Regions from separate parts of the Janibacter sp. UYMM211 genome, predicted to be linked through region 3. Evidence: predicted binding sites of a transcription regulator. Region 3 holds the regulator's gene; each other region holds the start of a gene.
The links. The regulator LexA, encoded in region 3, represses DNA repair genes until DNA is damaged. The targets are predictions, from matches to a motif close to TCGAACANNTGTTCGA.

Region 1: the regulator LexA is predicted to act here: its motif matches at 1,952-1,967, upstream of ABIB53_RS02930 (HNH endonuclease signature motif containing protein).
Region 2: the regulator LexA is predicted to act here: its motif matches at 1,792-1,807, upstream of ruvC (crossover junction endodeoxyribonuclease RuvC).

The regions. Positions count from the first base shown of each region.
Region 1 covers NZ_JBEPOY010000001.1:651,162-655,365, forward strand. Annotated here, with positions in the region: gene ABIB53_RS02920 (sulfate adenylyltransferase subunit 1) at 1-330, shown strand, start outside; gene ABIB53_RS02925 (choice-of-anchor P family protein) at 391-1,665, opposite strand; gene ABIB53_RS02930 (HNH endonuclease signature motif containing protein) at 1,980-3,419, shown strand; gene ABIB53_RS02935 (glycoside hydrolase 5 family protein) at 3,625-4,204, shown strand, end outside.
Region 2 covers NZ_JBEPOY010000003.1:84,603-88,806, reverse strand. Annotated here, with positions in the region: gene ruvB (Holliday junction branch migration DNA helicase RuvB) at 1-623, opposite strand, end outside; gene ruvA (Holliday junction branch migration protein RuvA) at 620-1,216, opposite strand; gene ruvC (crossover junction endodeoxyribonuclease RuvC) at 1,213-1,776, opposite strand; gene ABIB53_RS09610 (YebC/PmpR family DNA-binding transcriptional regulator) at 1,890-2,666, opposite strand; gene ABIB53_RS09605 (GNAT family N-acetyltransferase) at 2,760-3,278, shown strand; gene ABIB53_RS09600 (hypothetical protein) at 3,275-4,204, opposite strand, start outside.
Region 3 covers NZ_JBEPOY010000001.1:278,833-283,036, forward strand. Annotated here, with positions in the region: gene ABIB53_RS01245 (vitamin B12-dependent ribonucleotide reductase) at 1-499, opposite strand, end outside; gene nrdR (transcriptional regulator NrdR) at 641-1,111, opposite strand; gene ABIB53_RS01255 (LysM peptidoglycan-binding domain-containing protein) at 1,512-1,901, opposite strand; gene lexA (transcriptional repressor LexA) at 2,148-2,888, shown strand; gene ABIB53_RS01265 (NAD-dependent protein deacetylase) at 2,960-3,796, opposite strand; gene ABIB53_RS01270 (hypothetical protein) at 4,025-4,204, shown strand, end outside.

The DNA of each region.
Region 1 (4,204 bases), 370 kb from region 3:
CTGACGGCCACCGTGTCGTGGATGGCGACGGGCGAGCTGCACGAGCGTCAGAAGCTGCTCCTCAAGCACACGACCCGTACCGTGCGCGCCGTCGTGCAGGGCGTGAGCTCTCGCCTCGACATCAACTCGCTCGAGCGCGACCGTGACGCGAGCACGCTCGAGCTCAACGAGATCGGCTCGGTGACGCTGCGGCTCGCTCAGCCGCTCGTCGTCGACCCATATGCCGACATCCGGTCGACCGGGTCCTTCATCCTCATCGACCCCGCCACCGGTGCGACCGTGGGCGCCGGGATGATCTCGGGTACGCACGGCGAGGACTACGCAATCTAACGCCCTTGGAAGACGCAAGGGGTCCCGCCGCAGCCGAGACCCCTTGCGTCTTCAGTCGCTCTACTTCAGACCAGTGCTGCTGTATCCCACCTCGACGACAGAGCCGGTTGGCAGCCCAGCGACTCCTTGGAGGAGCTCGACGTGGAGCATCGTGACGGTGATGCTCTTCGTGCCGGTGACCTGCTTGTTGATCGTCACCCTCGCGACCCCAGGCACGTTGACGACTGAGTTCGGCTTGAGGTTGGCGCTCGCGACAGACTTGCCGCCGATCTTCAGCCCGGCGAAGGTCGAGGTGTTCGACCGGTAGAACTGGCCGGTCGACCGTGAGCGCGAGGTCGTCGTCTCCGCCTTGATCGCGTCGGCGGAGATGAGGCCGCCGAGCACACGAGGCGATGCGGTCGTGTTCGTCACCCTGGAGTAGGTGCGAGAGGTATCGGTCTTGCCGACCGCCGTGGTCGTCGTCGTACCAGAGCTGGCGAGCAGCGGGATGTTGACGGCAGCGACATCAGTGGTTCTCGTGCCGCCACCGCAGGGCAGGTTCTGCAAGGCGGTCGGACTCGAGGTCACGGCCCCATTCAAGGCCCGGACCCGGGTGCTGAACCCGGTGCCGGAGTAGAAGAGGTTGTCCGGGAGGTCCTGGACCGCCGCCGTTGCCGACGCGATCTGGATGGTCGACCCTGTCGCGAGACCGAGAGGGTTACCGGGCAGGACCTTGATGATGAGGCCTGTTGTCTTCGCCGTGTACGCCCCGGTGGAACTCTTGGTGCGCGACTGCTGATTGACGGTGACGTCGGCGACACCCGCGATGGTGATCTTGGAGTTCTTGGCGACGTTCGCCGAGATGCTCCTGCCACCGATCTTGAGATTGGTGAAGGTCATCGTGTTGACCCCGCTGCGAGTGCCGTCCGACTTGGCGTAGGCCGACGAGTTCGTCTTGATCGCGTCGGCGGTGATCCTGCCGCCGAGCAGGTTGACCTTGCCGACTTGCGACTGGGTGTTGGTGCGCTTGTAGGTGCTGGTCTCGGTCGTCCTCGCCAGCGTCGTGACGGCACCGGTCTTGCCGACTACAGGGATCGAGATGCCAGCGATGGACCCCGTGCTGCTCAGCCCTCCCTGCCGAGTGCAGCCCACCGAGGCCTTGGCCGTCGCCCCGGACGTCACCTTCCCGTTGAGCAGGTTGACCTGGGAGCCGTAGGCGACGCCCGAGTAGGCCACGCCCGGTTTCGTCGTGCTCGCGGCCACCTCACGCGCAGTGCTCGCTGGCGCCGCCGTAGCCGGTGGCGCTGCAAGCACAACCGTCGCGCCGATGGTGATGAATACCCCTGCAATCCTCATGAGAGCCCCTTCTCTGAGTCCCTGCCACGTCAGCAGGGCTGACACGCGAGAGGGTAGTGACGCCAGTCATGCGGTCCGCACGGTGCAAACTTCAGGGTTCCGTCTGAAGGTCTTAAAGACTTGGTCAAGACGCGCTCTGAGCTCGTCCTCAGAGGTCATTCCGAGGCCCGAGCCATAGGGCTCTTCGCACCTCGATCAACGAAGGCTGCGTTGGTTTCGAGGCTCGTCGCAGAGCTCCTCACACCTCAACCACCGACTGACCGTTCGTCGACAACCTATCGACTGTTCGAACACCTGTTCGATAGCATGGGGTCATGGCGACGATGCCGCAGCTCCTCGACCCGGGCACCCCGGGCCAGAGCCGCGTGCCAGCCCTGCTCGACCAGGCCCACGCCGTCATCGACAGCCTCCAAGAGGCGATCGCCGCCGACCAGCGCACCGCTGGGCGGGCGCTGCGTGCTGATCTCGTCGAGGTCGAGCGCCTGGCCCGACGCGTCGAGGCCGCACGGCTGCGCCTGGTCGCCCGCGCGGACACCGTGCGGGTCGCTGAGCGCACCGGGCACACCGACACCGGGGCCTGGGTCGCCCAGTCCACCAACGGCGACCGACGCCCCGCCTCACGAGACGTGCGCCTCGCCACCGCCCTGACCGCACCCAGCACGCCGCCCCCGGATGACTCCCCTGATCAGACCCCGATCGGCCTCACCCTCGTCGGCTCCGTCTCCCCCAGCACCCCGTCGGCACCGCCGCAGGCCGAGCTGGCCCGCACCGCCGCCGCCCTCGACGACGGGCGGATCAGCGCCGACCACGCCCGCGTCATCACCAACGCCATGGCCGACCTGCCCGACACCCTCACCCCCGAGCAGCGCCACGCCTGCGAGGCCGAGCTGCTGCTGCTCGCGGTCAACCGAGCACCGGCCAAGCTGCGGATCGCCGCCAGGCGCGTCCTCGAAGCCGTCGAACCCGACGAGGACGTCGTCGACGCCCACGAGGATGGCGTCCTCGCCGCCGAAGAAGCCCACGCCCGCGACGAGTCGGCCTTCTGGATCCGCGACAACCACGACGGCACCATGACCGGGCACTTCACCGTCCCCTGGGCCGCCGGCGCCATCCTCGGCAAGGTCATCGACGCCATGACCGCACCCCGCCGCCGCACCCAGCCCGGTTCGGACGCCGTGATCACCGAACCCAGCGACCTCGCGCGCCTCACCGGCGACACCCGCGTCGACGAGCTCGACTGGCAGCACCGCCGCGGCCTGGCCTTCGCCGACCTCCTCAGCCGGATCCCCACCGACCACCTCTCCCGCAAGGTCGCCGCCACCCTCCTGGTCACCACCCGACTCGACGACCTCACCGGCGACCTGCGCCGTGCCGGGAGCACCGACGCCGGCGACCACCTCGACGCCGGCACCATCCGTCGCATGGCCTGCGCCGCCGGGATCATCCCCGTCGTCCTCGGCGGGCCCTCACAGCCCCTCGACCTCGCCCGCCAGAAGCGCCTCTTCACCGAAGCCCAAGCCCTCGCCCTGTCCCTGCGCTACGACACCTGCGCCGCGCACGGGTGCGAACGGCCTTTCGCGTGGACCGAGATCCATCACCTCCACGCCTGGCGAGACGGCGGGCTGACCGACCTGCTCAACGCCATCCCCCTATGCGGCTACCACCACCGCATGATCGACGGACCCGACTGGCAGCACACCACCCACCGCGCACCCGACGACACCGTGACGATCCGCTTTCATCGGCGCACGTGAGCGGGCCGGCGGTGCGCGGGTCGGGATTATGCGGGTCGGGTCCCGGCACGTGATCGTTTCGACGCCGAAACGCATCTGAACTGAGACTCGACAGACGGTGCCGTGGGTCACATGTGCGCCAATACCTTTCTCGCACAGGCCCCGTCGCCCCCTCGGTGTGGCCTGCCCCCCCCGCCCGCCTCGCGCTGAGGAGCGTGCTGTGCGAATGACGCAACCCCCTACCCCCGCCCATCTGCTGCGTCGAACGGCCGGTCTCGTCGCCGCCGTCGCCGCCGCCGGACTGGTCGTCACGGCGACCACCGCAGCGCCACACGCCGAGGCCTCGTCCTCGACAGCTGCCGGGTCGAAGCCCACCCCCGCACCGACGGGCACCAGCAAGCCCAAGACCACCGCCAAGCCGAAGAGCACCGCCAAGCCCGCACCGACGAGCAAGCCCAAGACGACCGCAAAGCCCAAGAGCACCGCGAAGCCGAAGACCACCGCGAAGCCGAAGCCGACGAGCACGCCGAAGCCGACCGCCAAGCCCAAGTCCACGAGCACCCCGAAACCAACCGCCAAGCCGACGGCGACATCCCCTTCGCCCGCCGTCATCTCCGCCCCCGCGGCCGGCACGACGAACCCCCGACCAGCCCTCGGCGTGCAGTACCACGGCATGTGGTCGGACCAGACGCCGGCGATGCGCGCGAAGGTCCTCGACCAGCTCGTCGCCAACGGCTCCGAGTGGGTCCGCATCGACGTCTCCTGGGCGATGATCGAGCCCAAGCACCAGCAGTACGACATGCAGT
Region 2 (4,204 bases), on a different contig from region 3:
AAGCCGAAGCGGTCGCGCAGGGGCGCGGGCAGCAGCCCGGCCCGGGTCGTCGCCCCGACGACGGTGAAGGGCGGCAGCTCGAGCGGGATCGCGGTCGCCCCGGGCCCCTTGCCGACGACGACGTCGACGCGGAAGTCCTCCATCGCGAGGTAGAGCATCTCCTCGGCCGGGCGCGACATGCGGTGGATCTCGTCGAGGAAGAGCACCTCGCCCTCGGCGAGCGAGGACAGGATCGCCGCGAGGTCGCCCGCGTGCTGGATCGCCGGGCCGGAGGTGACCCGCACCGGCTGGCCGAGCTCGGCGCCGACGATCATCGCCAGCGTCGTCTTGCCCAGCCCGGGCGGGCCGGAGAGCAGGACGTGGTCCGGGGGCGCGGCACGGCGGCGCGCCGCCTCGAGGACGAGCCCGAGCTGGTCGCGCACCTTCGTCTGGCCGGGGAAGTCGACGAGCCGCTTCGGGCGCAGCGCCGCCTCGACCGCGGTGTCGTCCTCGGCCGCGGCGTCGACAATGCGCGCGGTCGCGTCGTACGACCCGTCGCCAAGGCTCACCGGCCCGTCGGCCGGTGGGCCGCCGGCAGGCTCGTCGGCCTCGCGGATCTCGGAGGTGAAGCCGTCGCGGCTCATCCGGCGAGCTCTCGCAGAGCCGCGCGCAGCGCGGCGGAGACGTCCGGAGCGTCGCCGAGACCGGCCGCGGCGCGGTCGAGCGCGCCCTCGGCCTGCGACGCCGAGTAGCCCAGGCCGACGAGGGCCTCGAGCACCTGGGTGCGCCACGGGGCGACGACCGGCTCGACCGGGGCCGACGCGACGGCCCCGGGCACGACGCCGATCTTGTCGCGCAGCTCGAGGACGAGGCGCTCGGCGCCCTTCTTGCCGATGCCGGGGACCTTCGTCAGGGTGCGCACGTCCTCGCTGCCGACGGCGGCCGCGAGGGTGTCCGGGGTGAGCACGGACAGGATCGCGAGGGCGACGCGCGGCCCGACCCCCGAGACCGTCATGAGCAGCTCGAAGGTGTCGCGCGCGCCGTCGGCGTCGAAGCCGTAGAGGGTGAGCGAGTCCTCGCGCACGACGAGCGACGTCGCGAGCGTGACCTCGGAGCCGGGGCGGCACGCGGCGGCGACGGCCGGCGGCGTGTGCACGAGCATGCCCACACCGCCGACGGAGACGACGACGCGGTCGAGGCCGACGTGCTGGGCGCTGCCGGTCACGGAGGCGATCACGCGCCGACCCCCTTCGCCGCGAGCCGGGCCCGCTCGGAGGCGACGGCCTGCTCGAGCCGGGCCGACCCCCCGCCACGCCAGGCGTGGCAGATGGCGACGGCGAGCGCGTCGGCCGCGTCGGCCGGGCGGGGCGCCTCGGGCAGGCCGAGGACGCGGGTGATCATCGAGGTGACCTGCGCCTTGTCGGCGCGTCCCGAGCCGGTGACCGCGGCCTTGACCTCGGTCGGGGTGTGCTCGTGGACGACGAGACCGCGGCGCGCGGCGGCGAGGTGGACCAGGCCGCTCGCCATCGCGGTCGTCATGACCGTCGGCACGTGCTCGGCGACGTAGACCCGCTCGATGGCGACGACATCGGGCTCGAAGCGGTCGAGCCACGTGTCGAGCTCGTCGGCGAGGTAGGCCAGCCGGTCGCCGGTCGCGCGCTCGGAGGTCGTGCGCACGACGCCGACGGCGACCATCCGCGGGCGGGCCCCGCTCGGTGCGAGGTCGCCCCGGGCGCCGACGTCGAGGACCGACAGCCCGCACCGGGTGAGACCGGGATCCACCCCGAGGACGCGCACGACATCTCCCTTCGACCGAACACCTGTTCGGGACCAACCTACGCAGACGGGCCGGACTGCGTCGTCAGCGACACGCGTCCGGCCCGGTGCGAGGACCTGCCCGGCGGGCGACCTCAGTCGTCGGACTCGAGCTCGGCGAGGACCTCGTCGGGGATGTCGCCGTTGACGTAGACGTCCTGGACGTCGTCGCTGTCCTCGAGTGCCTCGACGACGCGGATCATCTTGCGCGCGCCGTCGGCGTCGAGCGGGACCTGGAGGTTGGGCACCCACGAGGCCTCGGCGGAGTCGTAGTCGACCCCGGCGTCCTGGAGCGCGGTGCGCACGGCGATGAAGTCGGTGGCCTCGGAGACGACCTGGAAGACGTCGCCGTGGTCGTTGATCTCCTCGGCGCCGGCCTCGAGGACGATCTCGAGCAGGCCGTCCTCGGTCGCGTCGGGCTTGCCCTCGCCCTGGGCCTTGGGGACCATGACGACGCCCTTGCGGTCGAAGACGTAGGCCACCGAGCCCGGGTCGGCGAGCTGGCCGCCGTTGCGGGACAGCGCGGTGCGCACCTCGGCCGCGGCGCGGTTGCGGTTGTCGGTGAGGCACTCGACGAAGACGGCGACGCCGCCGGGCGCGTAGCCCTCGTAGACGATGGTCTCCCAGTCGGCCCCGCCCGCGGTGGCCCCCGACCCGCGCTTGACCGCGTTGTCGATGTTGTTGTTGGGGACCGAGGACTTCTTCGCCTTCTGGATGGCGTCGTAGAGCGTCGGGTTGCCCGCGGGGTCGCCACCGCCGGTGCGCGCGGCGACCTCGATGTTCTTGATGAGCTTGGCGAAGAGCTTGCCGCGCTTGGCGTCGATCGCCGCCTTCTTGTGCTTCGTGGTTGCCCACTTGGAGTGGCCGGACACTAAGACTCCCTCTGCTGCTGCTCGCGGTGACCTGATCGACGGCCAACTGTAGTCGCCGGGTGCGTCCTCGGCGGGCGTGCCTAGGCTGCGGCCATGGACCGACCCCTCGTCATGCGGCCGCGGGCGGCCGCAGACCTGCCCGCCCTCGTCGACCTCGTCGGCGAGCAGCAGCCGCAGAGCCGCTACCCCTACCGGTGGCCGCTGCCCTTCCCCGTCGAGGACTTCCTCGTGCGGCCGGGCGAGATCGAGACGTGGGTGGCCGAGGACGACGAGGGCCTGCTCGGGCACGTCTCGCTCACCCGGGCCGACGTCGACGAGCACGCGGCGGCGTGGTCGCAGGGCACCGGCCGGCCCGCCGGGGAGCTCGCGGTCGTCTCGGTCCTCGTCGTCGCGAGCCGGGCCCGGCGTCGAGGCATCGGGCGCGCCCTCATCGGCGAGGCGGTCGCGCGCAGCCGTGCGCTCGGCCTCCAGCCCGTGCTCGACGTCGTGCCGGTCAACGACGCCGCGCTGGCGATGTACCGCGGCCTCGGCTGGGTCGAGCTGTCGCGGGCCCGCGCGTCGTGGCAGCCCGACGACGCGCCCGACCTCGTCCTCATGACCCTGCCGGGCTAGCCGCCCGTCGGCGACGTGACCGGGGTCCCGGCGGTCCGGCTCCAGCCGAGGACGACCGCTGCGTCCGTGCGTCGGAAGAGGTCGCGGTCGGCGGCCTTGCGCAGGTCCAGGGTGCGACCGAGCCGGATGCTGTAGAAGCGGTAGTCGGTGTCCCCCACGCCCCCCGAGGCGCCGGCCCGGATGCCGTAGTCGGCCGCGGAGCGGCTCGAAACCGTCGTCGTCGTGATGATCGGACCCGACGTCCCCGCCGCGGCCACCACCCGCAGGGTGCCCCCGGGGCCCACGGACACGGACGCCGCGCCGGTGCAGCTGCTCGCGGACGTCGAGATGATCGACGGGTGCGCACCGGTGCCGCCGAAGCGCACCTCGCACCCGGTCTGGCGCACGCCGCCCGCGGGCGCCGAGCCGTGGACGAAGTCGCCGTACTTGTCCAGGGCGGGTGTCGTCGTCGCGTTGGCCAGCCCGGGCCGGGCGGTGGTCTTGGTCCAGGCGACCCACATGTTCGCGTAGGCGCCCGCCATGACCTTGCGGTCGGCGGCGCGGCGGAGGTCGATCCGCCGCTTCGAGCGCGTGTCGAAGAGGTCGACGTGCAGCTCGGTCGGCGAGGAGCTGATGCCGGTGATGATGCCGCGGCGCACGAGGGTCTCGTCGGGGTCGGCCGAGACGTTGACCGTGCTCCCCCGCTGCTCGTCGGAGTAGCGGATGCGCACCCGGCCCAGGCTGCTGATCCCGACGCTGCGCACCCCGGTGCAGTGGTGGCTGCTGTTGGCGTGGATCTTCGGCCCGGCGGAGCCGAAGCGGATGGCGCACCCGCCGGCGACCGTCTGGTCGTCCGTCGCGAGCCGGTCGTGGTAGCGCCCGTACGCGTCGACTCCGGGGTCGAGCTGTCGTGCGTCGACGGCGCTGCGGCCGAGCCAGCCGAAGGA
Region 3 (4,204 bases):
AGTCCATCGAGTCGTCGACGGAGAGGATGAAGCACGCCGAGACCTGCTGGGGGCTCTTCGTGCCGACGTTGAACCACACCGGGGAGTTGAAGCTGAAGACTTGGTGGAGCAGGGCGTAGGTCAGCTCGTGCTCGAAGATCTCGGCGTCGACCGGGGTCGCGAAGTAGCCGTGGTCCTTGCCCGCCTTGACGTAGGTGAGCACGACGCGGTCGATGAGCTGCTTGAGACCCTGCTCGCGCTCGGGCGTGCCGACGGCGCCGCGGAAGTACTTCGTCGTGACGATGGTGCTCGCGTTGGCCGACCAGAAGTCGGGGAACTCGACCCCGCGCTGCTCGAAGATCGTCGCGCCGGTCTTCCAGTTCTGCTGGACGACGTCGCGCTTCTCCCAGGTCACCTCGTCGTAGGGGTGGACGCCCTCGGTGGTGTAGATGCGCTCGACCGTGATGCCGCGGTTCTTCGCGGATCGACGGGTGCTGGGCTTGCCGGCGGTCTCGGTCATGGTCCCTCTCTCGGTGGTGCGGGTCTGCAGGTGGTGCTGCTCATGTGGTGCTGTGTGGTGCGGGCGGCGTGCAAGGGAAGACCTCGCATCAAGCGTGTCACCGGGTACCGACAGCCCGATCGCGTGCCGGTACCCGGGGGTCTAGGGGGCGTCCTGCGCGAGAGCGGTGTGCTCGGCGCGCAGCAGGGTGATGGCGGCCTCGAAGTCCTCGAGCGAGTCGAAGGCCTGGTAGACGCTCGCGAAGCGCAGGTAGGCGACCTCGTCGAGCTCGCGCAGCGGGCCGAGGATCGCCATCCCGATCTCGTGGGCGTCGATCTCGGCGCTGCCCTGCGCCCGCACGGCCTCCTCGACGCGCTGGGCGAGCAGGGCCAGCTGGTCCTCGGTGACCGGTCGGCCCTGGCAGGCCTTGCGGACGCCGACGAGGACCTTGGCCCGGCTGAAGGGCTCCGCCGCCCCCGAGCGCTTCGTCACGCTCAGGCTCGCGCTCTCGAGCGTGGTGAAGCGCCGGTTGCACTCGGGGCACTGCCGACGACGACGGATCGAGGACCCGTCGTCAGCCGTGCGCGAGTCGATGACGCGAGAGTCGGTGTGACGGCAGAAGGGGCAGTGCACGATGCTCTCCTCTCGGGCACGGTGGCACAGGTCGGGCACCGGCTGACTTGCACGAGGCGGGTCGCCGGCTGTGGACCGGGGTGTGGATCAGGGCGGTTCTGCTGTGGACATCTGTCGACAACCGGTGGACAACATCGTCGTACATGTGCACTACATGTGGACGAATGACATCGGTGTAACCACTAGATGTAGTGCCATTTCATCACGCCCACCACCACGCACGCAAGACCCGGCAAGCCCCCGGGCGAGAAGGCCCGGGATACCGGGCGACACGCCGGTGCGAGGCCCTGTCGACAGCCGGCGGGGACAGCACGACGGCCGCACCCGGTGGAGGTGCGGCCGTCGCTATCGCCCGGGTCGGGTCGAGGGACCCGGGTGGTCTGGTGATCCGTCGTGACGGTCAGCGCGTCGGGATGACGAGCTCCTGGCCGGCGTGGACGAAGGGGGTGCTCAGCGCGTTCTCCGAGCGGATGGCCGAGACGGCCGCGCTCGTGGGCACGCCGGGCATCTGGCGGGCGGCGACGTCGCTGAGGGTCTGCCCCTGCTCGACGGTGACGGTCGTGGCCGCCGCGGCCTCGCCGCCCGCGGTCGCGATGCCGGTGCCGAGCGCGAGCAGCGCCGCGACGGCGATCGTCGTGAGCGCGAGGCGACCCCGACGGGTCACCCGCAGCTCGGTGGGGACGTCGGTCCCCGTCGGCACGGACACGAGGTGGCGCTCGGCCCGGCGCGGGTCGCGCAGCGCCGAGGGCCGGGCAGCGTGCTGCGGGGCCTGGACGGTGAGTGCGCTCATGGTCTCCTCCTGGTCGTCTGGTCGAACCGGTGTTCGACGAGGCGTCTGCACGATGTCTAGCACAGGTGTTCGAGCGAGAACAAGACACGCTCGAACATGTGTTTGATCTAGACCGGGCCGAGCACTACCGTCGGCCACACGGGAGAGACAACCAGCGAGCACCGACAACGCTGTCCTCCCCCGCAGGAGCAGGCCACCAGCCGCCCCCTCACGGGTCGCGGCGCGAGCGAGACAGCGAGGGGCGCGATGAGCGAGGACAACATCCGCACGTTGCCGGTGCGGGACAACGGCGAGGGGCTGACCGCCCGGCAGGTCAAGGTCCTCGAGGTGATCCGCAGCGCGGTCGCGACGCGGGGCTACCCGCCGAGCCTGCGCGAGATCGGCGACGCGGTCGGGCTGACGAGCCCGAGCTCGGTGGCCCACCAGCTGACCGCGCTCGAGCGCAAGGGCTACCTGCGCCGTGACCCCAACCGGCCCCGCGCCATCGAGGTCGTCTCGCCCGAGGCGCCCCGCTCCCCCGAGGGCGACGCGCAGACCCACGACATCGCCGGCTACCGCGGTGGCGCCAGCCCCCACGACCCCGACGCGACGGGCAGCGGCGACGCCCACCCCGCCGCCACGTACGTGCCGGTGCTCGGCCAGATCGCCGCGGGCGTGCCGATCGTCGCCGAGGAGAGCGTCGAGGAGGTCTTCCCGCTGCCGAAGCAGGTCGTCGGCGAGGGCTCCCTCTTCCTCCTGCGCGTCGTCGGCGACTCGATGATCGAGGCCGCGATCTGCGACGGCGACTGGGTCGTCGTGCGCCAGCAGCCGACGGCCGACAACGGCGACATCGTCGCGGCGATGCTCGACGACGAGGCGACGGTCAAGACCTTCAAGCGACGTGACGGCAAGGTGTGGCTGCTCCCCCACAACCCCGCCTTCGAGCCGATCGACGGCGACCACGCGACGATCCTCGGCAAGGTCACCGCGGTCCTGCGCCGCATCTGAGCCTGGCGCGCCGCCCCGGCCGGACGGGCCCGCCCCTGCACGGGGCGGGCCCGTCCAGCGTGGCGGGGCGGTCAGCCGACCTGTGCGCTGGCGCGGACCAGCGCGTCCAGGCTCGTGTCGAGCGAGCCGTCGACCCGGTGGGTCGCGAGGTCGTCACCGCGCGTGCGTCCCCTCGTGATGATGACGACCGGCGTGCCGAGCTTGGCGGCCCGCCGCACGAAGCGCAGGCCGGACATCACCTGCAGGCTCGACCCGAGCACGAGCAGGCTCGGCGCCGCCTCCGTGAGCGCGAAGCAGTGCTCGACGAGCGGCTTGTCGACCGAGCCGCCGAAGAAGACGACGTCGGGCTTGAGCATGTCCGACCCGCACACGAGGCAGAGCGGCGCCTCGAAGGTCTCGACCTCGACCTCCTCGAGGCGCACGTCGCCGTCGGGTCGGATCTCGTCGCTGTCCGCGTCGAAGCCGGGGTTGCGCTGCGCCATCCGCTCGTCGAGCGCGGCCCGGGCCTCCCGGGCGCCGCACGCGAGGCAGACCACCTCGGCCAGGCTCCCGTGCAGCTCGACGACACCGGTGCTGCCGGCCGCCTGGTGCAGGCCGTCGACGTTCTGGGTGATGACGGCGCCGACCTGACCGCGCTCCTGCAGGTGCGTGACGAGCTCGTGGGCGCGGTTGGGCAGGGCTGCGCTGAAGCGGCGCCACCCCACGTAGCTGCGCGCCCAGTAGCGCCGCCGGGCGGCGCTGCTGCCGATGAACTCCGACAGGTGCATCGGCGTCACCCGGCGCGTGCCGTCCGGACCGCGGTAGTCGGGGATCCCCGAGTCGGTCGACATCCCCGCGCCGGTGAGGGCCAGCGCCGGCCCGCGGCTCAGCACGTCGGCGATCTCGCGGAAGGTCTCGGGGGTGCTCACCGCACCAGTATCCGCCCCCCGCGGCCGCGGGCGTCGCGCGAGGACCTGACCGTCCCCTGCGGGGCGTCCGCCCAGGTCAGAGCCCGAGATACCACCCCGAAGGCTGTAGTGCGCTCGCGGCCCCCGCTCGCCGGAGGTCACTAGCGTCCACAAGGTCAGGCAGGCCGGCAGCGTCGCCAGCGCCCGGGTCTGCGCCCGTTGCACCACTCACCGAAGAGGGGACTGCAGATGACCGCAGGACCGTACGACCAGGACCGCTCGACCCCGGGCAGCGCAGGCGCCGGCACGGCGTCCGTCGCCAAGGACGAGGCCGCCTCCGTCGCCGGAGACGCCCGGGAGGGCACCCAGCAGGTCGCCGCGACCGCGAAGGACGAGGCCCAGCACGTCGCCCAGGAGACCCAGCAGCAG